Regions from separate parts of the Spirillospora sp. NPDC048819 genome, predicted to be linked through region 1. Evidence: riboswitches for the same ligand, from Rfam matches in the RefSeq annotation. Region 1 holds a riboswitch; each other region holds the start of a gene.
What was found. Region 1 has a riboswitch for cyclic di-AMP ahead of AB0C35_RS03755 (CHAP domain-containing protein). Riboswitches for the same ligand answer to the same signal wherever they lie in the genome.
Positions count from the first base shown of each region.

Region 2: it holds a riboswitch for cyclic di-AMP, as region 1 does, so the genes downstream of both, AB0C35_RS01605 (NlpC/P60 family protein) here and AB0C35_RS03755 (CHAP domain-containing protein) in region 1, are expected to answer to the same signal.
Region 3: it holds a riboswitch for cyclic di-AMP, as region 1 does, so the genes downstream of both, AB0C35_RS26440 (CHAP domain-containing protein) here and AB0C35_RS03755 (CHAP domain-containing protein) in region 1, are expected to answer to the same signal.

Region 1 is NZ_JBEZGN010000002.1:143,249-151,087, forward strand. It holds gene AB0C35_RS03745 (NYN domain-containing protein) at 1-837, shown strand, start outside; gene AB0C35_RS03750 (NlpC/P60 family protein) at 1,026-2,069, shown strand; cyclic di-AMP (ydaO/yuaA leader) riboswitch at 2,570-2,769, shown strand; cyclic di-AMP (ydaO/yuaA leader) riboswitch at 2,895-3,062, shown strand; gene AB0C35_RS03755 (CHAP domain-containing protein) at 3,071-3,919, shown strand; gene AB0C35_RS03760 (hypothetical protein) at 3,958-5,268, shown strand; gene AB0C35_RS03765 (M48 family metallopeptidase) at 5,265-6,716, shown strand; gene AB0C35_RS03770 (Ig-like domain-containing protein) at 6,746-7,839, opposite strand, start outside.
Region 2 is NZ_JBEZGN010000001.1:312,302-320,140, forward strand. It holds gene AB0C35_RS01580 (ATP-dependent Clp protease ATP-binding subunit) at 1-298, opposite strand, end outside; gene AB0C35_RS01585 (Lsr2 family protein) at 810-1,133, opposite strand; gene AB0C35_RS01590 (RDD family protein) at 2,195-2,686, opposite strand; gene AB0C35_RS01595 (RDD family protein) at 2,693-3,541, opposite strand; gene AB0C35_RS01600 (amino-acid N-acetyltransferase) at 3,546-4,067, opposite strand; cyclic di-AMP (ydaO/yuaA leader) riboswitch at 4,203-4,411, shown strand; gene AB0C35_RS01605 (NlpC/P60 family protein) at 4,415-5,461, shown strand; gene AB0C35_RS01610 (LuxR C-terminal-related transcriptional regulator) at 5,695-5,925, opposite strand; gene AB0C35_RS01615 (LacI family DNA-binding transcriptional regulator) at 6,338-7,438, shown strand; gene lysX (bifunctional lysylphosphatidylglycerol synthetase/lysine--tRNA ligase LysX) at 7,479-7,839, opposite strand, start outside.
Region 3 is NZ_JBEZGN010000021.1:136,996-144,834, forward strand. It holds gene AB0C35_RS26415 (helix-turn-helix transcriptional regulator) at 1-332, shown strand, start outside; gene AB0C35_RS26420 (DUF397 domain-containing protein) at 323-496, shown strand; tRNA gene AB0C35_RS26425 (tRNA-Pro) at 985-1,058, opposite strand; gene AB0C35_RS26430 (hypothetical protein) at 1,347-2,030, shown strand; gene AB0C35_RS26435 (SpoIIE family protein phosphatase) at 2,214-4,112, shown strand; cyclic di-AMP (ydaO/yuaA leader) riboswitch at 4,566-4,723, shown strand; gene AB0C35_RS26440 (CHAP domain-containing protein) at 4,734-5,498, shown strand; gene AB0C35_RS26445 (CDP-glycerol glycerophosphotransferase family protein) at 5,805-7,839, shown strand, end outside.

The DNA.
Region 1 (7,839 bases):
CGCGCCGAGCTGCGCGAGACCAAGGCCGAGGTGGCGGAGCTGCGCCGCAAGCTGCATGAGGCGCGCACGAGGTTCCGGGCCGCGGAGGACCGCGCCGCCGCGGTCGCGGCCGAGGCCGAGCGCGAGCAGGCGGCGGCCCGCGAGTCGACGGCCGCGTCCGAGAAGGAGCTGCGCAGGCTGCGCGCCCGCGCCGTGCAGGCCGAGGCAGCCGCCGAAGCCGCCAAGCGCGCCGCGCGGGAGGGGCGCAACGTCGACGACGTCCGGCTGCGGATGCTGCTCGACACGCTCCTGGACGCGGCGCAGGGCGTCCGCCGGGAGCTGGCGCTGCCCTCCACCATCGGCCGTCCCGCGGACGCGGTCGGCGGCCTGGAGCCCGACCGGCAGGCGCACCGCGCGCTGCCCGGCCGGGCGCTGTCCGACAGCGACCCGCAGCTGCTCGACCGGCTGCTGACCCTGCCTCGGGTGCACCTCATCGTGGACGGCTACAACGTCACCAAGACCGGGTACGGGGAGCTGCCGCTGGCGGACCAGCGCAGCCGGCTGCTGTCGGGGCTCGGCGGGCTCGTCGCGCAGACCCGCGCGGAGGTGACGTGCGTGTTCGACGGCGCGGAGCTGGACGCGCCGGTGGCCATCGCGGCGCCGCGCGGTGTCCGGGTGCTGTTCAGCCGTCCCGGGCAGACCGCCGACGAGCTGATCGGCGAGCTGGTCCGGGCGGAGCCGCAGGGCCGCGCGGTGGTGGTGGTCTCCTCCGACCGGGAGGTCGCCGACGCGGCGCGGCGCGCCGATGCCCGGCCCTGCCCGTCCACGCTGCTGCTGCGCCGCCTCGGCCGTTCCTAGCCCGCCCGGCGCGCGGCGGCGGCCATGACACCGCGATGAGGCGTTCCTCGCACTCCGTGATCTTGCCGACACGGATAGCGCATCATTTCGAATGAAGCACGCCAAAGAGTGATGAACCGGTTGTGACGGTTGTTGCGTATCGCTAATGTCATCCGCTGATGTCGTGGACGAGAGGGGCGAAACCGACCGTGGCCAATGATCTCATCGGGGAAGCGGCGCACGAGCGCGACCGGCGAGGGGGTTCGGCCAAAAGAGGCGCCTCCCGCCGCCTGGCGGCCGTCGCGTGCCTGACGCTGACGGTCTCCCTCGCGTCTCCCCCGGTGGTGGCGCACGCCGACCCCGAGCCGACCAGGGCACAGGTCCAGAAGAAGCTCGACAAGCTCGCCGAGCAGATGGACCAGAAGGTCGAGAAGTTCAACCAGCTCAACGAGAAGCTCAAGATCGCCAAGAAGAAGTACCAGGTCGCGAGCAAGTCGAGCAAGCAGGAGCAGGCCGCCTTCGAGGAGCAGCGCTCCAAGATCGCCCAGATGGCCGCCGCCGCCTACAAGAACGGCGACACGACCAACGTCACCGGCTTCGTCGGCACCGGCGACCCGCAGGCGATCCTGGACCAGGCCGCCGTCTTCTCGCACCTGTCGCAGGAGCGCAGCTCCCAGCTCAGCCAGTTCCTGGCGACCGCCCAGCGGCTCCGCCGCGAGGAGGCGCAGGCCAAGGCCGCCTACGAGGAGGTCAACGCCAAGACCACGGAGCTGAAGGAGCAGAAGAAGAAGCTCGACAAGGAGGTCGCCAAGCAGAAGGCCCTGCTGCGGCGGCTCGGCGGCGGAACCTCGTCCGGCGGCTCGGGCGGCGTCGGCGGCACCTACAACGGCCCGGCCAGCGGCCCGGCCCGCGCGGCGCTCGACTTCGCCTACGCGCAGCTCGGCAAGCCGTACTCCTACGGCGCCGAAGGCCCGAACTCCTACGACTGCTCCGGCCTGACGATGAAGGCGTGGGCCGCGGCGGGCGTCGGCATCACCCGCACCACCAACTCCCAGTACGCCGCCACCAAGCGGGTGGCCAAGAGCAACCTGCAGCCCGGCGACCTGGTGTTCTTCAGCGGCCTCGGCCACGTCGGCCTGTACGTGGGCGGCGGCAAGATGATCCACGCCCCCCGCACGGGGAAGAACGTGGAGGTCGTGAGCATCACCTCGGGCTACTACCTGAGCAATTACTACGGCGCGGGGCGCCCCTGACGCCCCGCCCCGGAGCGCCCGCGACGGGCGTGACGGAGCTCTTCTCGACAACGGACCAGGCTTGACCTGGTCCGTTGTTGATTTTGGGGGGGTTTGCCATCTGTTGGGGCTTTGGTACGTTGTCACCACTCACGACGCCCTCCAGACGCCGTGACCCCGAGGCGCCCACCAGGCGCAACGGCCCCACGCGGCACATCCAGCTGCCGCGTGACGGCGGCGCGAGCCACGTGCCGCTCCCCCCGGCGGCACGATCCACGCGCCGCCGCCGGCACCCGAAGGGTGCCGCAGACGGTCTCACAGCAGACCCGGCCGGTCCGGCCCCACCGTGCGCACGCCCGCAGCGTGCATGGCGCTGAGAGCGCTGCCACGGCGGATTCCACGGGCCAGGCCCAGGACGGTCCCCGCAAACGGGCCGCCGTCCGCACGCACAACATCAGGCGCCGCTCTTTCGCACGCGGGAGACAGGTCCCGCGCTCGGGCCCCATCACGCCCCCAGGATCGCAGCGGCAGCGCCGAATCCGCCGACGCGCGGAACCGGGGACCCACATCCGCCGGAGTCCAGGGACCGTCCCTGGACGGGCATTCCGGCACCCGGGGTGAATCGGTGCGTCTCTCGCCACCGAACGGTGAGAGCCCGCCGTAGGGCCACTTCCACGCCCGAACCCGTCAGCTAACCCGGTAGGCGTCTGGAAGAAGAAGGAGTGAAACCCGCAGCGTTACCTGGGCGTGGCCGCCCGAGTGCGGCCACGCCCTGCTCTCCCCTTCACTCCGTGCGGGCGCCCCCGCCCGGCGGAGCCCCCCATCCGAACCGGCGCGCCCGCCCCCGGGCCGCCACCGCCGAGTCCGCGGTTCACCCTGCCCAGACGCGCGGGGAACGCGGAGCCGGGGACCCACTGTGTCCTTTCGGGGTGAATCGGCCTGCCCAGCAGGCCGTAGGGCGGCTTCCACGCCCGAACCCGTCAGCTAACCCGGTAGGCGGCATGGAAGTCAGGAGATCCCCCGTGCCAGGCACGCATCGCAGAAAGTCACCGGGCAAGCACCGCAAACCCGGCACCTTCGCCATCACCTGGCGGACGACCGGCGGCGTGATCGTCGGCGCCGCCGTACTCGGCACCGCCGCCGCCACCGCGCAGGCGTCGGTCCTGCCGTTCGCCGCCGCTCCCACCCACGCCACCGCCGCCGGCCCGGCCGCCGGCGAGGACTCGGGCAAGTCCGGGTCCGGTTCCAAGTCCTCGTCCAAGGACAGGTCCGACTCCAAGGACGAGAAGCGGAACAAGTCCGGCAAGGGCGGCGAGGAAGGCGAGCGCCCCGAAAAGAACGAGCCGAAGCCCGACGCTCCCAAGAAGCCGTCCGAGGAGTCGCGGCCCACCGCCGACGAGGCCATCAAGCTCGCCAAATCGCAGGTCGGCATCACCGAGGACGGCAGCGGCGAGACCAAGTTCAACAAGTGGTACGTCGAATCCACCCGGGCCGAGGAGACCGTCGCACGCGACGGCGGCTCCGTTCAGGCGTACGACGACGCCGCATGGTGCGACATGTTCATCTCATGGATCGGCGAGCAGATCGGCCTCAGCGATCAGTTCGGCAGCGACGCCTGGACCGTCGCCCACGCCGAGTGGTTCCGGGACCAGGGGCGCTGGGGCAGCGAGCCCAAGCCAGGCGCGATCGTCTTCTACGCCTGGAACGGCGGCAAGGACATCAGCGACATCGTCCACGTCGGCATGGTGACCAAGAAGATCGACGACGGCACCATCGAGGCGGTCGAAGGGAACACCGACAACGCCGTCCGGGTCAGGGAACGCTCGACCGGCACCGTCGTCGGCTACGGCTACCCCGAGTACAAGTCCTGACGTCCCTCCTCCTCCGCCGGCTGCATAGGATCACGCGCATGGAGGACGGTCCCGGGCAGGCCGGACACGGCGGCCCCGTCACGCGCCGCAGGGCACTCGCCCTGGGCGCGGGCGGGGCCGCCGTGCTGCTGGGCGCCGGCGCGGGGCTCCTCGGCACGCGTTCCGGCGACGACGGGACGCCGGACGCCCGCGCGACCCCACCGGCCGACGCGGCGCAGGCCGCCGGATCGTTCAGCCCCGCTGACGCCGTCACCGTCCTCGCCAACCGCGCTCGGGCGGTGCGGAACGGAGACCGGACCGCCTTCCTCGCGACGGTCGCCACCGCGCCCGCCGCGTTCCAGGACGTCCAGTCCCGCCTGTACGGCAATCTCCGCAAGCTCCCGCTGGACGGCTGGGAGGAACGTGCCATCGCCACCCAGACGATGGACGAGAAGAAAGGTGTCGCGGTCATCCGCATGGAGGTGCGCTCCAGGTTGCGGGGGTTCGACCGGGGCGATGTCGTCCGCACCCGCTACCTGACGCTCGCCCTTAGCTCCGGCAGCTGGACGATCGTCGGCGACGGGTCCGCCCGCGGATTCGAGGACGACGCCGCCATCTGGGACGGCGGCCCCCTGACGGTGGTCAGGGGCCGCGCGAGCCTCGTCATCGGCGACCCCACGACCACCGGGGCCCCCGGCCTGGAAGAGATCGCGAAGCGCCTGGACGCGGCCGTCCCCGTCGTCACCGGCGTCGTCGGCCGGGGTTGGGCGCGGCGGGTCGTCGCGCTCGTGCCCGCCGACGCGGCCCTCGCCTCCGCGCTCGCCGGTCCGGATCAGAGCCTCGGCGACATCGCCGCCCTCGCCACCGTCACGCCGTCCGCGGACGGCGGCCGCGGCCAGGACCGTGTCGTCATCTCCCCCGGCACCTTCGGCCGCCTCAACGAACTCGGACGCGACGTCGTCCTGACCCACGAGCTGACCCATGTCGCCACCGGCGGCGCCCGCGACCGCACGACCCCGCTGTGGCTGATCGAGGGCTTCGCGGACTATGTCGGCTACCTCCGGGCCGATGTCGGCGTCCGGTCGGCGGCCGGCGAACTGCGCCTCGAAGTGGCCGCGGGACGGGTCCCCTCCGGGCTGCCCGCCGCGGACGCGTTCTCCGGCGGCTCCGCACGCCTCTCACAGTCCTACCAGGAGGCCTGGCTCGCCTGCCGTATGATCGCCGGCCGGTACGGTGAGGCGACGCTCGTGCGGCTCTACCGGACCGCCGGGCGCGTCCCGGAGGCCACCGCCCTGCGCGACGTGCTGGGACTCACCCGGGACCGCTTCACCGCCCTATGGCGCGACTACCTGAAGAGGGAGCTCACATGAGCGAGGCGGAGGCCGGCGCGAAGCCGGCCGAGCCCGGCGCCCGCCGGGACGGTGAGGCCGGTGGCATGCGGCGGCCCCGGGTCGCCGCCGCCGTCGCCGCCGCCGTGCTGTTCGCCGCGCTCGGCGCCGTCATCGCGCTGAGCACGCCGTGGAACCCGCTGCCCGACCATGTCCCGGGCGGGCAGGTGGAGCCCGATCCGGCGCTGGACTTCTCCCCCGCCGAGATCGCCCGCTCCCAGGCGTTCGACTCGGCCATCAACCCGCCCGCCTACGCCGGCCTCCTCACCGGCCTGGCGCTGATCCTCGCGCTGGGTCTCACCCCGCTGGGCGCACGGTTCATCGGCCGGGTCACCGCCCGCACCCGGCGGCCCCGCCGTTCGAGGGGGGACGACCCCACGCATCCGAAGCGCCTGCGGCACTGGTCGTTGAGAGTCGTCCTCGGAGCGGTCGCCTTGACGACGCTGCTGCGCGTCGCCGGGCTCCCGTTCGACATCTGGGGCGAGTCGGTGCTGCGCCGGTACGGGCTGTCGACGCAGAGCTGGCCCGCGTGGCTCGTGGACCAGCTCAAGTCCCTCGGCGTCACCTGGGTCATCTACACGGTCGCCCTGCTGCTCCTGTACGCGGTCGTGCGCCGCTTCCCGCGCTACTGGTGGACGGGCGCCGCCGCCGGCGGGTTCCTCCTCGTCGTCCTGGTCTCGTTCATCTACCCGATCGCCGTCGAACCCGTCTTCAACAAGTTCCACTCGCTGGAGCAGGGTCGCCTGCGCAGCGACCTTCTGGCGATGGCCGAACGGGACGGCGTGCCCGTCGAGGACGTCCTCGTCGCCGACGCCTCCCGCAGGACGACGGCGCTCAACGCCTACGTGTCCGGATTCGGCTCCACGCGCCGCATCGTCCTGTACGACACGCTGCTGAAGTCGCCGCCCGCGCGGATCGAGTCGATCGTCGGGCACGAACTCGGCCACGCCAAGCGCAACGACGTCCTGTGGGGCACGCTCGTGGGCGCGCTCGGCGTCGCCGGGTCCATGTGCCTGCTGCACCTCCTGATGACCTCTCCGCGCCTCCTGCGCCGCGCGGGAGTCGCCTCCGCCGCGCCGCCGGGACGGCTCCCCGGCGCCGGGGCGGCGGACCCGCGGTCCATCGCGCTCGTCCTCGCGCTCATCGCGGCGGGGACGCAGATCAGCGCTCCCGTCCAGAATCTCGTCAGCCGGCAGATCGAGACCCGGGCGGACGTGCACGCGCTGAACCTCACCCGCGACCCGTCCACGTTCGTGTCGATGCAGCACGAGCTGTCGGTGCGCAACATCTCCGACCTGGACCCCGACGCCCTTGAGCACCTGCTGTGGCTGAGCCACCCACCGGGCCCCGAAAGGATCGCCATGGCCCGCGAGTGGGCGCGCGTCAACCACGTTCAGGAGCCGCCGCCGCTGGAGACGCGGGCGGACTGACGGCAGGGGCGGCCGGGGGACGCCGGCCGTCAGTCGCCTTCCGCCTGCTGCCCGTCCTGCCCGGTCCCGGCTCGCCCGTCCTGGCCCGCGGACACCGTCGAGGCGTCCTTCTGCGGCGCCGTCTTGACCGGCCGCTTCAGGGCGCTGCCCTTCACCCAGTCCTTCCAGCCGAGCTGCCAGTAACCCCAGCCGTTGTCCGGTTCGAGCTCCCGGTCCGATCCGGTCACCACCACCGGGTCGCCGCGCTGGGTGAGGTTGAAGAACCACTTCGCGTTGGACGGGCTGATGTTGATGCAGCCGTGGCTGACGTTCTCGCTGCCCTGGCTGCCGACCGACCAGGGCGCGCTGTGGACGTACTCGCCGCTGTCGGAGATCCGCACGGACTTGTACACGGTCAGGCTGTAGCCGCCGGGGCTCCCGGGGCTGATCCCCATCCACGCGGACGTCATGACGGTGGGGTCCTCCTTCGACATCGTCAGGTGGACGCCGTTGGTGGTGGTGTACTTGCGGGCCCCTCCCTTGCCCATGCTGGTCGGGATGGTCCGGACCTTCTTGCCGTTGACCTTCACGACCATCTTGTGGGTGTCCTCGCCCACGGTGGAGACCTGCGAGTCACCGACCTTGAAGCCGAGGGAGTAGTTCTTCCCGCCGTACATGTCGCCGCCGGTCCGCACACCGCTGAGGTGGGCCTTGAACGTCACCTCGGTGTGGGCGGGCCAGTACTCCTTCGTCCGGAACACGACCTCCTGGTCGCCGAACCAGTGCCAGGCGCCCTCGACGGCCTTGTCGGACCGCACCTCCAACGCCCGCTCGACGGCCGCCCTGTCCTTCACGGGGCTGTCGAACTGCATGATGATGGGCATCCCGACGCCGACGGTCTCCTCGTTGCGCGGCGCCTCGATCTTCACCTCGTTCGTCTTCCCGACCTCGGCCGTGGTGAAGCGGCTCCGGACCGTCCGGGTCCTGCCGTCGTCGCCGAGCGCCGTCGCGTCGACCGTGTAGGCCGCCCCCGGCGTCAGTGTCCAGCGTGAGCGCCACCGGGTCCGCTCGGCGTTCAGGTCTCCCTCGACCTCGCCGCTCCCCGTAGACACCGTCACGTTCTCGATGGTGCCGCCGTGCGCCT
Region 2 (7,839 bases), on a different contig from region 1:
GGCCGAGCTGCAGCGCCTCGCGCAGCGACAGCTCAAGGACCTTCTTGGCACGCGGAGTGAACGGGATGTGGCCCGACGGCGCCTGCTGGCCCTGGCCAATGATCTCTTCGACCTGCTGGCGCACCGCTTCAAGACTGATCCCCAGGCTCTCCAGAGCCTTGGCGGCGACACCCTCACCCTCGTGGATCAGACCCAGGAGGATGTGCTCGGTGCCGATGTAGTTGTGGTTGAGCATCCTGGCTTCTTCCTGAGCCAGGACGACAACGCGCCGCGCGCGGTCGGTAAACCTCTCGAACATCTCGTCGCTCCTCACAGAGCGGTTGGGCAGAGTCCGGAACGTCCGGAACTGTCCTTCCGCATGCTAGCCCGCCCCGAGGAGGCCACCCGGTGCACTCCCACCAGGAGACGTTCCCCAGCTATGCGCTGTTCAGTCTCATCCAACTACCGCATCGGTGCGTCATGTTCCCGCTACGCCCCAAGCGAACGGGGGCTTTTCGCAGGTCGGTCAAGGCGCGGGCCGAGAGTGCCGAATGGGGATGGAGTTCCACCCCGCGCGGCCTGTGTACCTCCCGGCGTGCGCCGCCAACCGTGCGGCCGCTACGCCGAAAGCGAACGGCCCTGCGGAAGCGGACCGAGACGGACCGAGGGGGATCCCGGAAGAAGCGGATCCCGGAGAAGCGGACCGAGAGAAGCAGACAGGCGGAAGCGGACGGCGGAGGCGGATCGGCGCGCAGGACCGGCAGAAGGGGGCCCGCAGATGCGAACGGCCCGTCTCGCGAACGAAGACGGGCCGCCGACGGGTGAACCGGTCAGTTGGCCGCTTCGTACTGTTCGATCACGTGGGCCGGGATCCGGCCGCGCTCATTGACCTTGATGCCATTGTTCTTGGCCCAGGCGCGGATCTCAGCACTGCGCTCGCGGCTGGACGCGCCGCGCTGCCGGCGCCGGCGCGTGGAAGTTCCCGCCTTGCGCGACTTCTCCACGAACGGCTGAAGAGAATCCCGCAGCTTCGCTGCGTTGGCGCCACTCAGGTCGATCTCGTAGGAGGCGCCGTCGATCGAGAACGCTACGGTCTCGTCCGCCTCGCCACCGTCGAGGTCGTCGACGAGAAGCACTTGAACCTTCTGTGCCATGGGGACAGACCCTTTCGGCTTGAGCAAACTTCATTCGGTCGACAAAGATATACCGAGAACTCCGCCGATGACAATTCCGACGCGGCCCATGAACCGGTACTGGCGGCGAAGTCGGCTTCCTGCCGTGACCGGGCGTAATCAGCGCCGCCTGTTTCCGGCACGTGGCGGCGGCGCGGCGGGTACGGCGACCGCGGCGTGTGATTTTTTGCGCGGGTCGGCCGCCGGCGCGGTTTTCGGTCATGACCGGTGTCGCAGCGCACCGCGCTGACCTGGGAGGGGGCTCGCGCATTGGGCCGGGTTTGCGGACGTCCCGGCATTCCGGCGGACGAGCCGCCCGGGAGTGAGCCCGGGAGTAAAAGAGCCTGCGGCCGACCTTAACAGGCCGGGCACAGCGACACCGCGGCCGGCGATTAACCCTGACGTAACGGCACTAACCGCACCCGCGGCCCGGGAATGTGCCGGAGCCCACGTCCCCCGACTGCGATGATCACCGGCTTCACCGGCCGATGTGGATGAATAACGGCCGGTCGACCGGGAGCGAAATCTGTTGCCATGCCCCGTCCCCGGGAAGTCGACATCCGCGATCCCCGGGCCGGGACGGCCGGTAGTCGACCATCCCAAAATCGGGAGATTGCGGCACAATCTCACCGTCGGGTCCCACTTCTTGCAGCCCACGTCCGCGACCGCCGGACGCCCATGCCGCGCCGCCCATGGCCGGACGGGGCATGGGGAGCTAAAGGTCCGTTCGCGGCGAGACCGGATCTCATCCGGAGTAAGTCCACCGCCTAAGTGGCCGGCGCCTCAGGCGGAAGGGCAACGGCTCGGGAAGCACATCTCAAAGCGGAGGAGGCGTCCGGGACCAGACACATCCCGCGCCGATTCAGGCCCGTAACCGGAACGAGCTGGCATTCGCCGTCCGAGCGCGGGGCGTCCGAAACAGAGCGGGCATCTCCGCGTAAGCCCGCCCCGGACGCACGAACGCTCTCGGCCCGCCGGGACCGCGGGCCGAGAGCGCCGGGGATCAGTGACCCCGAGTACCGCCGAAGGCGCCTGAGAGAGCCTCAGGAGGCCGAAGAATCGGGAAGCGCACGATTTACCACGAGCGTCCCTGCGAGCCTGTCATGGAGGGCTTGGCGCCGCACACCCTCGTACAGCAGGCCCGCGTTCGCCACCCAGAAGACGCCCGCCAGTAGCCCGAGCACGGGAATCGGGCGTGCCGCGATCGGCAGCGAATAGACCGCGGCACGCAAAACGGCACGCAGAACGCCCAAACGGGCGCTCTCGCCACCGTTGCCGGTGGGGTCCTGTTCGCCCGGGACGGCCAGGACCACCTCTATGCCGGCCAGGCGCTTGCCGAGCGTCCGTCCCCACAGAGCGAGCTGGATCGACTCGTACAGCAGCATGAATCCGGCCACGACGGGCGGAGCGACGACGTCCACCGTGTGCCCGGACACCAGTTCCCGGACGACGACGATGACGGGCACGCCGACGATGAGCGTGTCGACGATGCGCGCCAGGAGTCGCTGCCCCGGCTCGGCGAGCGATGCCGCCATCGCGGCTTACTCCGCGTACTCGTCGTACTCGTGGTACTCGTGGTACTCGTCGTATCCGACCCGCTCATCGATGACGAGCGTGCCGGCGAAGCGGTCGTGCAGTGCCTGATGCAGCGGCTGGTCCCAGATCGCCCACAGGTAGGCCATCAGCGCACCCGCCCAGACGAGCACCATCCCGTACGCGGCGTAGTCCCACACCATCACCGCCAGGACGAGGAAGAAGAAAACGCCGATCTGGTACGCCACGTGAGTGATCCCAGAGCGCCATATGGCCTGCGTCATGGTCAGCGGTTGACCCGCAGGACGCGCCTGGACGATGCCCAGGCCCATGACCCGCTTGCCGAGCGTCCGTCCCGACATCGCCAGCTGGACGGCCTCGTAGAGGAACGGCAGCACTGACAGGACGCAGAAGAGGGTGAAGATGATGGGCCAGTTCCACACACCCCCCTCGTCCTCGGTGTCGCTGCCTGGCCTGCCCAGGCCGAACGCACCGATGGTCACCGGGAGGACGAGCGCGAACCCGAAGACCGCCACGAGCGCGTTGTCGATGAGCCGGGCGCCCGCCCGCCGCATGATGGGCGCCAGGGCCATTTCGCCGCCCTGGGCCCCGCCGTACTGGTCGTAGGACGCCTCGTACGTCTCGTTGTAGGCCGGCTCCTGGCCCCACTGCTGCGGGGGCTGCTGCGGTTGCTGGGGCTGCTGCCATTGCTGCTGCGCGGGCTGCTGTTGCCGGGGCTGTTGCTGCGGCTGCTGCGGTTGCTGCCACTGGGGACCTTGGTACGGGGGCGGCGGTCCGTAGGAACCCTGCCCCTGCGGCGGCTGGTGGCGCCGCCCGCGGTTGGGGGAATCGCTCATTGGGTCAGTCCTCCAGGCGAAGCAACATCCGGGTGTTGCCCAACGTATTGGGCTTGACCCGATCGAGGTTCAAGAACTCTGCCACGCCTTCGTCGTAAGAGCGGAGAAGCTCCTCGTACACCTCTGGCGCCACCGGAGTCCCAAGGATCTGCTGGAAGCCGTGGCGGGCGAAGAACTCCACTTCGAAGGTAAGACAGAACACCCTCCGTACGCCGAGTTCCCGTGCGGTCTCCAGGAGGCGGGTGACGATGCGGTGCCCGATTCCGCGTCCGCCGTACCCCTTGTCCACGGCGACGGAGCGGACCTCCGCCAGGTCCTCCCACATCACGTGCAGGGCCCCGCAGCCGATGACCGGTCCCGGCGCCCCGCGCCGGACGTCCTCGGCGACCCAGAACTCCTGGACGTCCTCGTACAGCTTCACCGTGGTCTTCTTCAGCATGCGTCGCCCCGACGCGGCGTACAGGTCGACCAGCCCGCTGATCTCCTGGACGTCGGCGGTACGGGCACGACGGATCACGACCTCCACAAACAGGCGAGATTATCGAACGCCGTTTCCTCCCCACCGGGCGGCCCGTGGCCACCTGCGATTTCGCTTGTTCTGGTTGGCATCCAATGCGGGTTCCGTTAGTGTCCTGCGCTGACGTCGGCCATCTGCAGGACTGAGGCCGAACCGCCGAGTCCCCGGGCCGCAACCAACGCCCCGAGGAGCCGGGGACCCACTTTCGGAGCGTCCGGGGGGATCGCCCCTCGTCCCGCACCGTGAGGGGTGAATCCGCTGGTCGGCACGGAATCGCTCCGTGCGAATCAGCGGACGGGCTGCTCCTGCCCCAACCCGTCAGCTAACTCGGTAGGCGGACGAGGAGAGGAGAATTCGTGGAGCCATTGCGCCCCGCTCCCTTTTCACCATCGGCGCGTTCACGCTCCCCGTACACGCCCCCGGGCCGGACCGCCCGATTCCGCGGCAGGGTCCGCCTCCGCGCCAGAGCGCTGACGGTCGCCGGCGCGCTCGTCGCCGTTTCGGTCGCCCCTCACGCCGTACCCGCGGCCCACGCCGATCCCGGGCCGTCCACGAAGGAACTGCGGTCCAAGGCCCTCAAGCTCGCCGACGAGCTGGAGAAGCTCACCGAGCAGTACAACGGCCTGAAGGTGAAGCTCGCGCAGTCCGAGCGCGCCGCCAAGGTCGCCGCCGGCAATGCCGAGCGCCAGCAGAAGTCGCTGCAGATCGTCCGCGAGAAGGTCAGCACCCTGGCCGCCACCAGCTACATGCAGGGCGGCACCGACCCGGCGGTCTCGTTCATCGCCTCCCAGGACCCGCAGGCCGTCCTCGACCAGGCCGCCACCCTCCACTACTTCGCCAAGCAGGACAGCACCAGGGTCCTCGGGCTGATGCAGGCCATGCAGGCCGCCCAGCGCGCCCGCAAGTCCGCCGAGGCCCGCGCCAAGCAGGTCAAGGAGCTGCGGGCGCAGCTCGAATCGCAGCGCAAGAAGGTCACCGATACCTACGAGAAGGTCCGCGGCAAGCTCGTCGAGAAGGACCCTACGCAGCTCGCCAAGCTCCCCGTCATCGGCACCGGCAAGGCCGCGCAGGCGCTGCGGCACGCGATGAGCAAAATCGGCCGCCCGTACGTGTGGGGCGCCTCCGGGCCGAGCAGCTTCGACTGTTCCGGCCTGACGATGTGGGCCTACAAGCAGGTCGGCATCAACCTGCCGCACTACACCGGCAGCCAGTGGAACGCGGGCACCCACGTGTCGCGGAGCCAGCTCCAGCCGGGCGACCTCGTGTTCTTCTACTCCGACCTCCACCACATGGGCATCTACGTCGGTGCCGGCAAGATGCTGCACGCACCTCGCACCGGTGACGTCGTGAGGATCGCCCCGATGGCCGGACGCCCCTACGCGGGCGCCGTCCGAGTCGCCTGACCCCGGTCCCCTGCTGTATCCATCCGCGCCGTCTTCATCCGCCCGTGTGGGCGGGCTGAAGGAATCCGCGGGCGGGCTTCTGAACACCGTCCGCGGCGACGCCCCCTGCCAGGGACCTACCTGTCAGGACGCCGGCGCCGCCGCTGCGGGGTCGGACGGGGTTCGGATGTGTTCGCCACCTGGATTCCTGGTGACGCTCGCCGTCCCCTGGCGAGCGTCGGGGGGTGATTCGGCTAGATGAGCTGCCTTCGGGCCGCCCACACCACGGCCTCGATAGGGGTGTTGACCTCCAGCCGGTCGCAGATCGTCCGCAACCGGCGCCGCAAGGTCCGTGCGCTCAGTTCCAGCTTGCGTGCCGCCACATCGGCGGTGACACCACTGGCGATCTGGGCGAGCAGCCGGATCTCCTCCTCGCTCAGCCCGAAATCGTCGGTGCCACGACGTGCGAGTGTGGCTGTTTCCACTCCGTCCTCCCTCGTCCGTGGTGATGACCGCGGGGATGCAGCCGTCCGCTGCACAGGCACGGGTTGGGCCTCGATCTGTACGCGCGTTGGGTTGCCGGGTCCGGAGCCTTCCGGACTTAGATCATCGGGTTCCTTTGCTGTCTCACGAGCTTGGCCGGAGGTGGCCGCCTGGCCGATTGCGGGGTCGTTCGGGGGAACTCCGGGTGACGATTCACTCGTTGGCCAGCCGAGGGGGACGGGATGAGATCGCCAGCCATCCGCACCCGCCCCTTCTCGTTGGACTCGCCAGATCCCGTCGCGGACGAAGATCGTGAATCGTTTCAAGCTACGCTTCGGCTCGGAACGCTAGGCGGCCGGATCCGGCCCGTCAAGCGCCGGTTCAGTGCATTGCGTGCCCAGATGGTCGCAATGCGTGACAGATCATTTGCCGGCATGCACTGCAAAACGCCACTACCTGGGGAAACACCCCCGGAGCGGGACGAGGAGCGAGTTGGCACAGACCAGTATTCGTGAGGTCGCGAGGCGTGCTGGAGTCTCAGTTGGGACCGTTTCGAATGTCCTAAACCGGCCAGACCTCGTGGCCGAAGCCACCCGTAATCGTGTCCGCGCCGCGATCGAGGAGCTCGGATTCGTCCGCAACGAGTCCGCGCGGCGGCTCCGCCGGGGCCCCGAACGCACCGCGGGCGAGTTCGGCGACGAGCCGCGCCGCGCGTTCGGAGTCGTCGTCGAGGACCTCACCAACCCGTACGCGACCGACGTCGCGCGGGGAGCCGAGGCCGCCCTCAACGCGGCCGGCCACGACGCCCTCTGGCTGTCCAGTGACTACTCCGCCGCCAAGGAGCGGCGCTCACTGGAACTCCTGGAGGATCAGCGCGCCGCCGGCGTCCTGATCATCCCCGTCGGGCTCGGCGCCCGCGACACCTCCCGGCTCCGCGCGGCCGGGATGAGCGTGGTGCTGATCGACCGGAACGCGTCCGACGTCTGCTCCGCACAGGTCGACCACGTCGCCGGCGGTGAGATCGCCGCCGCGCACCTGCTCGGCATCGGCCGCGAGCGGATCGCCTTCGTCACCGGCGTCCGCGAGCCGCAGCCCTGCGTCGAACGCCGCGACGGCGCCGCCCGCACGATCGTGGAGGCGGGGTTCGCGAAGCCCGCGACCCTGATCCAGGACGCGCTGAGCCCCACCGAGGGCCAGGCCGCCGCGCACCAGATCATGGCGATGTCACCGCGTCCCGACGGCGTCTTCTGCGCCAACGACCTGCTGGCCATCGGCCTGATCAACGAGTTCGGCCGGCTCGGCGTCCGCGTCCCCGACGACATCGCCGTGATCGGCTACGACGACATCGAGCTCGCCGCGAGCGCCGCCGTCCCGCTGACCACCATCCGGCAGCCCCGCCGCGAGCTCGGCTGGGAGGCCGCCGAACTCGCCCTGGCCGAAATCCGCGAGGGCAAGTCGCACCAGCACCGCCAGGTGGTGCTCCGGCCCGACCTGGTGATCCGGGAAAGCGCTTAGCGGCCCGCGTCCCGCGGGCGCGGGCCGCCCGGCCTCCCGGTCACTGTTCGGGCTTGACCAGCGGGAACAGGATCGTCTCGCGGATCCCCTTGCCGGTGAACGCCATGATCATGCGGTCGATGCCGGCGCCCATCCCGCCCGTGGGCGGCATCGCGTACTCCAGGGCGCGCAGGAAGTCCTCGTCCAGCTGCATGGCCTCGGGGTCGCCGCCCGCGGCGAGCAGCGACTGCTCGGTGAGGCGGCGGCGCTGCTCGATCGGGTCGACGAGCTCGGAGTAGGCGGTGCCCAGCTCCGTCCCGAACCCGATGAGGTCCCACTTCTCGGTGAGGAGGGGCTCCTCGCGGTGCTGGCGCGTCAGCGGCGACGTCTCGACCGGGTAGTCCATGACGAACGTGGGCTGG
Region 3 (7,839 bases), on a different contig from region 1:
ACGAGTCCGTCCTTCTCCGCGAGGTCGGGTCGCCAGAGATCATGCGCGAGCAGTTGGAGCATCTGATCGAGATGTCGGAGCGTGAGAACGTCACGATTCAGATCGCTCCGATTGGCTACCAGCGGGATGCCCGGGCCGCCTTCACCATCGCCACGCAACCCGACCGCAGCGAGGTGGCGTACATCGAGAGCAGTATCGGCGGCGAGACGACTTTGGAGCCGAAAGACCTCACGATCGTCAGTGAGATCTTCAGTAGGCTTCAGGCGGAGGCGCTTTCGCCGAAGGCGTCGGTCGAGCTGATGCGGAAGGTTGTGAAAGAGCGATGGACGTGACCTGGCGCAAGTCGTCGTGCAGCGGTGAGGCCGGAGACAACTGCGTCGAACTGGCCGACCTCGGCGAGGCCGTGGGCATCCGCGACAGCAAAGACCCGGCCGGCGCCAAGCTCACCCTGCGCCGCGACGAATTCGCGAGCCTCCTGGCGACTCTGAAGCGCTAACGCCCGGACATGACACCGAGGAAGCCCCGGCCCGCGAGGGACCGGGGCTTCTGTTGTTTGCCCTCTGTCGGCACACGCCGTAAGCAGGCCAGGGAATCGGGGTGCCGCGAGGCTTCGTTGCTGATCGACGCGTAAACGGGCGCCTCGGCGCGGGGGCAGGGCCGGAAGTAGCCCAGGGGAGGCGGCCGGGTTCCATGAAGGACCCGGCCGCCGTGAGATGACCTCGCGGCGCCGACCCGCGGGGCCGCCCGTGCGGGTGATCGAGAGGACTCGGGATCGATCGCGGGTCGCCGAGGGGCAGACGGACCGACGGCGGGACGTGTGAACATCCGGTGGGCCGGAGCGGGCGGATGCCCGGTCTTCCTGGTCCCGTGTGAACCGGTCGAGTGCCGCGAGGGGCGGCCGAGTTCACTAACGAACGGCTAACAAACGATCAAGAGGCCGGTCCTCCGGGTGGAGGAAACGGCCTCTGAGCTGGTGTTTCTGTGTCGGGACGGCGGGATTTGAACCCACGACCCCTTGACCCCCAGTCAAGTGCGCTGCCAAACTGCGCCACGTCCCGGTGCCCGCTTGAGCGGGCTTGATTACTGTAGCGCAGTCTGCGGGGTCGTGCGTACTGAGATACGGGCCCGCGGATCTCTGGTAGGCAGGCCTGATGGTGTCTTTGCGGGCAGGGCTGGCCGGGCTCGTCTGCCTGGGGCTGGTGTGCGGGTGCGGGGGCGGGGGAGGGGCTCGGGCGGTGAGTGAGAGTCCTGAGGCCGGGAGGTCGGCGTCGGAGACGCCGGAGGCTTCTCGGGCCGTTGTGCGGGTGCCGGAGGGGGTTCGGGCGTCCTTTGTGGTGTTCGATCGGGTGGCCGGGCGCGTGGTGGTGGAGCGGCGGCCGCAGCAGACGTTTCGGTCGGCCTCGCTGGTGAAGATCCTGATGGCGCTGGACTACATGCGCGAGCATCGGGTCTCGGCGGATGACCGCGCGTTGATGAGGGGCATGCTGAGGTCGAGCGACGACGGGGCGGCGACCGAGTTGTGGCGGCGGGGCGGGCAGAAGGAGATCATCGAGCGGATGGTGCCGCGGGTGGGGTTGCGGGAGACGGCGCCGCCGCCCGCGGACAAGCCCGGGTTCTGGGGGTACACGGCGCTCAGTGCGCGGGATGTGGTGCGGACGTACCGGTATCTGCTGGAGGAGGCGCCGGAGGCGCACCGGGAGTTCGTGCTGGAGCAGTTGCGGAAGTCGACGCGGTGCGGGACGGACGGGTTCGATCAGACGTTCGGGATTCCGCGGGCGCTGGAGCGTCCGTGGGCCGTGAAGCAGGGGTGGTCGGGGTTCGGGGACGCTCCGGCGGGGCCGTGCCGGGGGGCGCGGCCGGCGGCGTGGCGGCCGGATCTCGGGCTCGGGCGGCCGGTGCTGCACACGACCGGGCTGGTGGGGGAGCGGAAGATCGTGGTGGTGCTGACGCTGCATCCGGCGGGGACGTCGTTCCGGACGGCGGCGGCGCGGATCACGGTGCTGACGGAGCAGGTGTACCGGGCAGGGTGACCTGGGTCACATGGCGGGGAACGGTTGTCTCCCTGAAGGGTCACCGGAAGCGGTGGGCGAGCGGTGGCAACGGAAAACCCGGGCAAAGATCTGGACTGTTTACTCGGTTCTGGGCGAATAGTCCTTCGCTGACGTATGTAGCTTTTTTCTCCCAGGGCATGTGACGCCGAACGGGGGTCAGGGTTGGCGGAAGCGGAGGGCGCCTTCGGGCAGCCCGGGGTGCACGCTGCGGACGTGGACGACCTGCGGGACGCCGCGCATGACCGCGCGGTGCTGTCCGAGGCGCGGGTCGTGCTGGCGCGGCGGCTCGGGATTCCTACGGGGGAGGCCCTGCAGCATCTGATCTGGCTCGCCCGGGACCTGGACATGGAGCTGTCCGAGGCGGCGTCCCTGCTGGTGAAGGACGGCGGCGCCGGGCAGGTGGGGGCCGTGTTGGCCGGACGCCGCGCGCCTCGCGCCGAGGGAGGCACGGCGGAGCGGCAGGCGGTGCTGTCGGAGGCCGAGGAGGTCCTGCGCCGGGTGACGGCCGAGGACACCGCGGGAGACGCCGAGATGCTCGCCGGGGTGCCGGACGATCCGATGGCGCGGGCGGTGCTGGACGCGACGCTCGACTCGTCGGCCCATCTGATCCCGGTCAGGGGGGCGGACGGCAATGTGACGGACTTCCTCTTCGCCGACCTCAACGGCGTCGCCCGGGACATGTTCGGGCGCGGCAGGGAGGAGTTGCAGGGGCTGCGGCTGCTGCAGACGGAGCCGGGCGCGGTGCTGAGCGGGCTCTTCGACGATTACGTGGAGGTGCTGGAGTCCGGCAATCGATTGGAACGTTCCTCTTTCCTTTACTCCACCGCCCAGGGCGGCCTGTCCCGCTCGTCCCGGGTGAGCGTGCGGTGCGTCCGGGTGCCGACCGGCCTCTGCACGACGTGGCGGTACCACTACGCCGAGGACCGGACGGTGCGGCGGCTGGAGCGGGTCGAGCGGCTCGCCCTGATGGGGTTCGGCGAGTGGGACCTGGCGACCGGGGACGCGGACTGGACGCCGCAGATGCTCGCCAATTACGGGCTCACCTCCGACCAGGTTCCGCCGATGCCGCAGGATCTTCCGAAGGTCGTGGCGGAGGACGATCTCCCGCTGGTCGAGGAGGCCGTGCAGACGATGTTCTCGCGGCGGGAGCCGGTGGAGGCCGAGCACCGTGTGATCGGCCAGGACGGGACGCCGCGGCACCTGTGGATCTTCGCCGAGCCGGTACTGGGCGACTCCGGGCTGCCGGTCTCGATCAACATCGTCTCGCAGGACATCACGCGGCGGCGCGGGGTGGAGCGGGCGCTGGCGGAGACGCGGCGGCAGATGCTGAAGCAGCAGGAGCGGATGGCGCAGGAGCGGCGGGTGGCGGTGACGCTGCGCCGTGCGATCCTGCCGGACGAGGACGAGTCGGAGCGGCTGCCCGGCCTGGTCAGCTCGATCCGGAGCCTGGCGGCGGAGAGCACCGCCCGCATCGGCGGGGACTGGTACGCGACCCGCGTGCTGCCGGACGGGCGGGCGTTGTTCGCCATCGGCGACGCGGCCGGGCACGGGCTGCCCGCGGCCGCGGCGATGGCGCGCAGCCGTAACGGGCTGCTGGGCCTCGCCTGCACGGGGGAGCCGGCGGGACGGCTGGTGGGGTGGCTGAACGAGCTGGTGAGCACCATGGATCCGCCGGCGACGGGGACCGCCGTCGTCGGCCATTTCGACCCGGCGCGCCGCGTCATGGAGTGGACGTGCGCGGGGCATCCGCCGCCGATCCTGATCCGGGACGGGCGGGCGGCGCCGCTGGAGGTCTTCCGCGACCCGATGCTCGGCGCGATGCCGGGCTGGGAGTACACGATGATGACCACCCGCCTCGACCCCGGCGACATGCTCTTCCTCTACACCGACGGCCTGGTGGAGCGCAGGGACGCGGATCTGGACGAGCGGATCGCCCGCCTCACCGACATCCTGCGGGACTGCTCGTCGCGGCCGGAGACGGTGCTGGACGAGGTGCTGGCGCGGATGGAGCATGACCGGGCGGCGGACGACACCACCCTCTTCGCACTGCGCGTGGAGTGACGAGAACCATCTTTGACCTGCGAAAATATCATCGTGTGACTTAGGTCTCCCGTGAGGGGGCCGTGACCGGCCGGCATGTGGCGCGACGCCGTGTGCCGGCCGTCGCCGTCCGCGGGTTCTTTACCTTTTCCCTGGTGGGCGGGAGCCCCCTGTGGAAAGGGGCTGAGGGGCTGTCGCCGAATGATCGGGAAGACATCCGGCCCTGACACTGTTGGTGGTGTCTTGGAAGGCCTTTGAGCAGGCAAGACGGAGTTTTGTCGGTGATTTGCTTTCCTTGAGAAGGTTGGTACCTTCGATTCGAATCCCGCAACGCACCCCATGCGTTGCCACCGGCCGTTCCATGTACACGGCCGAGGATCGCGGAGCGGAACCCGCACGCGATGCGCGCCACAGATGCGCGCCACCTCATCGAGATCAGTCGCTGAGATCAATCCGAAAATCCAGCACCGCTTCCGCGGTGCGAGGCCGAGTCCGTCCCGGTCCACTCGACCGGTACGGAGCCGGGGACCCAGGTTCCAGGGGTGAATCGGCGCGCCCGAGAGTCGCGCCGTAGGGCTACTTCCATGCCCGAATCCGTCAGCTAACCCGGTAGGCGTCATGGGAGACAAGGAGATTCCCTGCATGACCGGTCGCTTTGATCGACTTTCCCTGAACAACATCACGGCCACCCTGAACGGGTTCACGGCCGAGGACAAGGCCGTCGGCGTCGCCGTCAGCGCGGTGCTCGCCGGAGCCGTCGGGCTCGCGGTCTTCAACCCCCTCACCGGTGACGCGGTGGCCGAGACCCCCGCCCAGGCGGCGGCCGCCGTCGCCGAACAGGGCACCGTCTCGTCGAACGAGTCCGCCGAGCGCTCCGCCGCCGACTACCTCGAGGCGGGCTACAAGGTTCCGCCGCGCGCGGTGAAGGCCTCCGAGGTGCTCGACCTGGCCGAGGAGCAGGTCGGCATCAGCGAGGGCCGGGACAGCCAGACCAAGTTCCACGAGTGGTACGTCTCGACCCCGCACGCCAAGGCCACCGCCCAGCGCGACGGCGGCTTCTCGGTCGACGCCTACAACGGCGCTCAGTGGTGCGACATGTTCGTCTCGTGGCTCGGCGCCCAGACCGGCGTCAAGAACATGGGCTGGGACGCCTACACCGTCCAGCACGCCTCCTGGTTCGAGGACACCGGCCGCTGGGGCAAGAAGGCCAAGCCCGGCTCGGTCGTGTTCTTCGACTGGGACAAGGGCTCCAGCATCAGTGCCATCGACCACGTGGGCATCGTCGTCAAGGACAACGGCGACGGCACCGTCAGCACCATCGAGGGCAACACCAACAACGCGGTGCAGAAGAAGGTCCGCGACAAGTCCCTGATCGTGGGGTACGGCTACCCCGACTACGCGGCCTGATCCATCCCGAGACCCGCGATCGGCGCACTCGCGCGCCGATGATCAGAAGGCGCCCGGCATCCCGCCGGGCGCCTTCTGGCGTTCGTGGCCGATCTGCCCCATGTCTCCGCCGAAGGCGGGTAATACCAACCGTTGACAGGCTTTGATCGCCCTTGGACCTTAGCGCGGCGTTCCTGGAAAGGAATCCTGCACGCGCGTCCGTTCGGCGCATGGAAGGGAGGACCCGAGAGCAGAAGGCCGGATCGGACGCCACTGCCGGAGGCCTGGGGGCGTCCCCCGGAACTCCAAGCCGTGAAGAGGAAGCCCATGCGCCCGGATGTCAGTGTAGTGGTGATCGCCTACAACGACGCGCGGAGGCTGCCGCGGGCCGCCGCGTCGTCACTGGGGCAGTCGCTGGGGTCCGTCGAGACGGTCATCGTCGACGACGCGAGCACCGACGGCACCGCGGAGGCCGCCGACCGGCTCGCCGCCGCGCATCCGGGGCGGGTCAGGGCCGTCCACCTGCCGTCGAACTCCGGGGGCTGCGGCCGCCCGCGCAACACCGGCATCGAGGCCTCAACCGGCCGGTACGTGATGTTCCTCGACAGCGACGACCTCCTGGACCGGCACGCCTGCCTCAACCTGCTCGGCACTGCCGAGGACACCGGCGCCGACATCGTGTCGGGCCGGTGCGACCGGGTCCTCCTCGACCGGCCGCGGGACGCGAAGGGACGCGTCCGCCCCTGGTATCCCCGGCTTTACGAGCGGCGGGCCGTGTACGGGTCGCTGAGCGAGAATCCCGATCTCCTCTACGACACGCTGTCGACCAACAAGGCCTACCGCCGGGGCTTCCTGGAGGAGCAGGGGCTGCGGTTCGTCGAGGAGCTGTACTACGAGGACCTGCTGTTCACCGCCGAGGCGTACCTGGCGGCGGGCTGTACCGCGCTGATCCCGCACCGGGTCTACACCTGGCTGGTCCGGGAGCCGGCGGCGGCGCCGTCCATCTCCAACAGGCGCGCCGAGCTGGCCAACTTCGCCGACCGGCTGGAGATCCACCGGCGCATCGACATGCTGTTCGCGCTGCGCGGCGCCCACGATCTCCGGCGGGCCAAGGACGTCAAGTTCATCAACCACGACCTGCTGCTCTACATGCGGGAGCTGCGCGGCCGCGACCGGGACTACCAGGCGGCGTTCCTCGACCTGGCGGCCGGCTATGTGGCCGAGCTGGACCCCCGGGCGTTCGAGGAGGCCAATCCGCTGTCCGCGATCGCCGCGTACCTGGCACGTGAGGGAGACCACGCGGGGGCGCTCGCCGCCGCCGAGTACGTCCCCGGCAGCCGGCCCGAGCTGCGCGCGCGGCTCGTGGAGCGGGACGGACGGGTCTTCTGGGGCGCCGGCCGCCCCCGCAGGACCCTCGGCCGCCGCATCCTGGACGTCACCGGCCTCGGCTTTCATCAGCGGCCGCTGAAGGAGCTGTGCCCGGGCAACACGGTGACGCGGCTGGAGATGCGCGCGGGACGCGTCCGGATGGCCGGGGACGTGCTCAACCCCCTGAACCGGATCCCCGCGGACGCCGAGCTGTCCGGCACGCTGGAGTTCTGCGACCGGCGCAGGCCGTCCCGCAGGGCGCGTGTCCGGGCGGCCGTCCGGCATGAGGGCGACCGGCTCGCCTGGCGGGCCGAGTTCGACCCGGCGAGCCGGATCCGGCCGATCGGGTTCATCGACCCGGTGTGGGACGTGCGGCTCCGCCTGCGGGTGGACGGCGAGGACGTGGTGACGAGGCCCGGCGCGGGACGGGGCTCGCCGCCGCTGGACGGCGTCCTGCTGCCCGTCCGGCCCCGGCTGACGCGGCTCGCCGCCGACCGGCTCCGTTCGCGCGTGTCCGGGCGCGGGCAGCTGGCGTTCGTCCTGGAGGCGGGGAGCCCGGGGGCGCGGCTCACCGGCGCGGTCGTGCGCCGCGCCGCCGTGTCCCCTGCCGGGCGGGCCGCCCGGCGGCGTGCGGGGCGCCTGGTCCGGCGCGTCCGCCGGACGCTCACCTCGCGCGGGACCAAGATCGTCGTCTTCAACCGGGTGCTGAGCCGGCTGCCCGTCCGGACGGGCCTGGTGGTCTTCGAGAGCCACATGGGCAAGCAGTACTCCGACAACCCGAAGTACATCCACCGGGAGCTGCGCCGGTCGGGCCGGCCGGTGCGGGCGGTGTGGTCGTACGCCTCGTCCCCGAAGGGGTTCCCCGGCGACGCCAGGCTGGTCCGGCGCGGCTCGTGGGCCTATTTCCTGGCCCTCGCGCGCGCCGAGTTCTGGGTGGACAACCAGGGCTATCCGGACCGCCTCCGCAAGCGGCGCGAGACCACCTACATCCAGA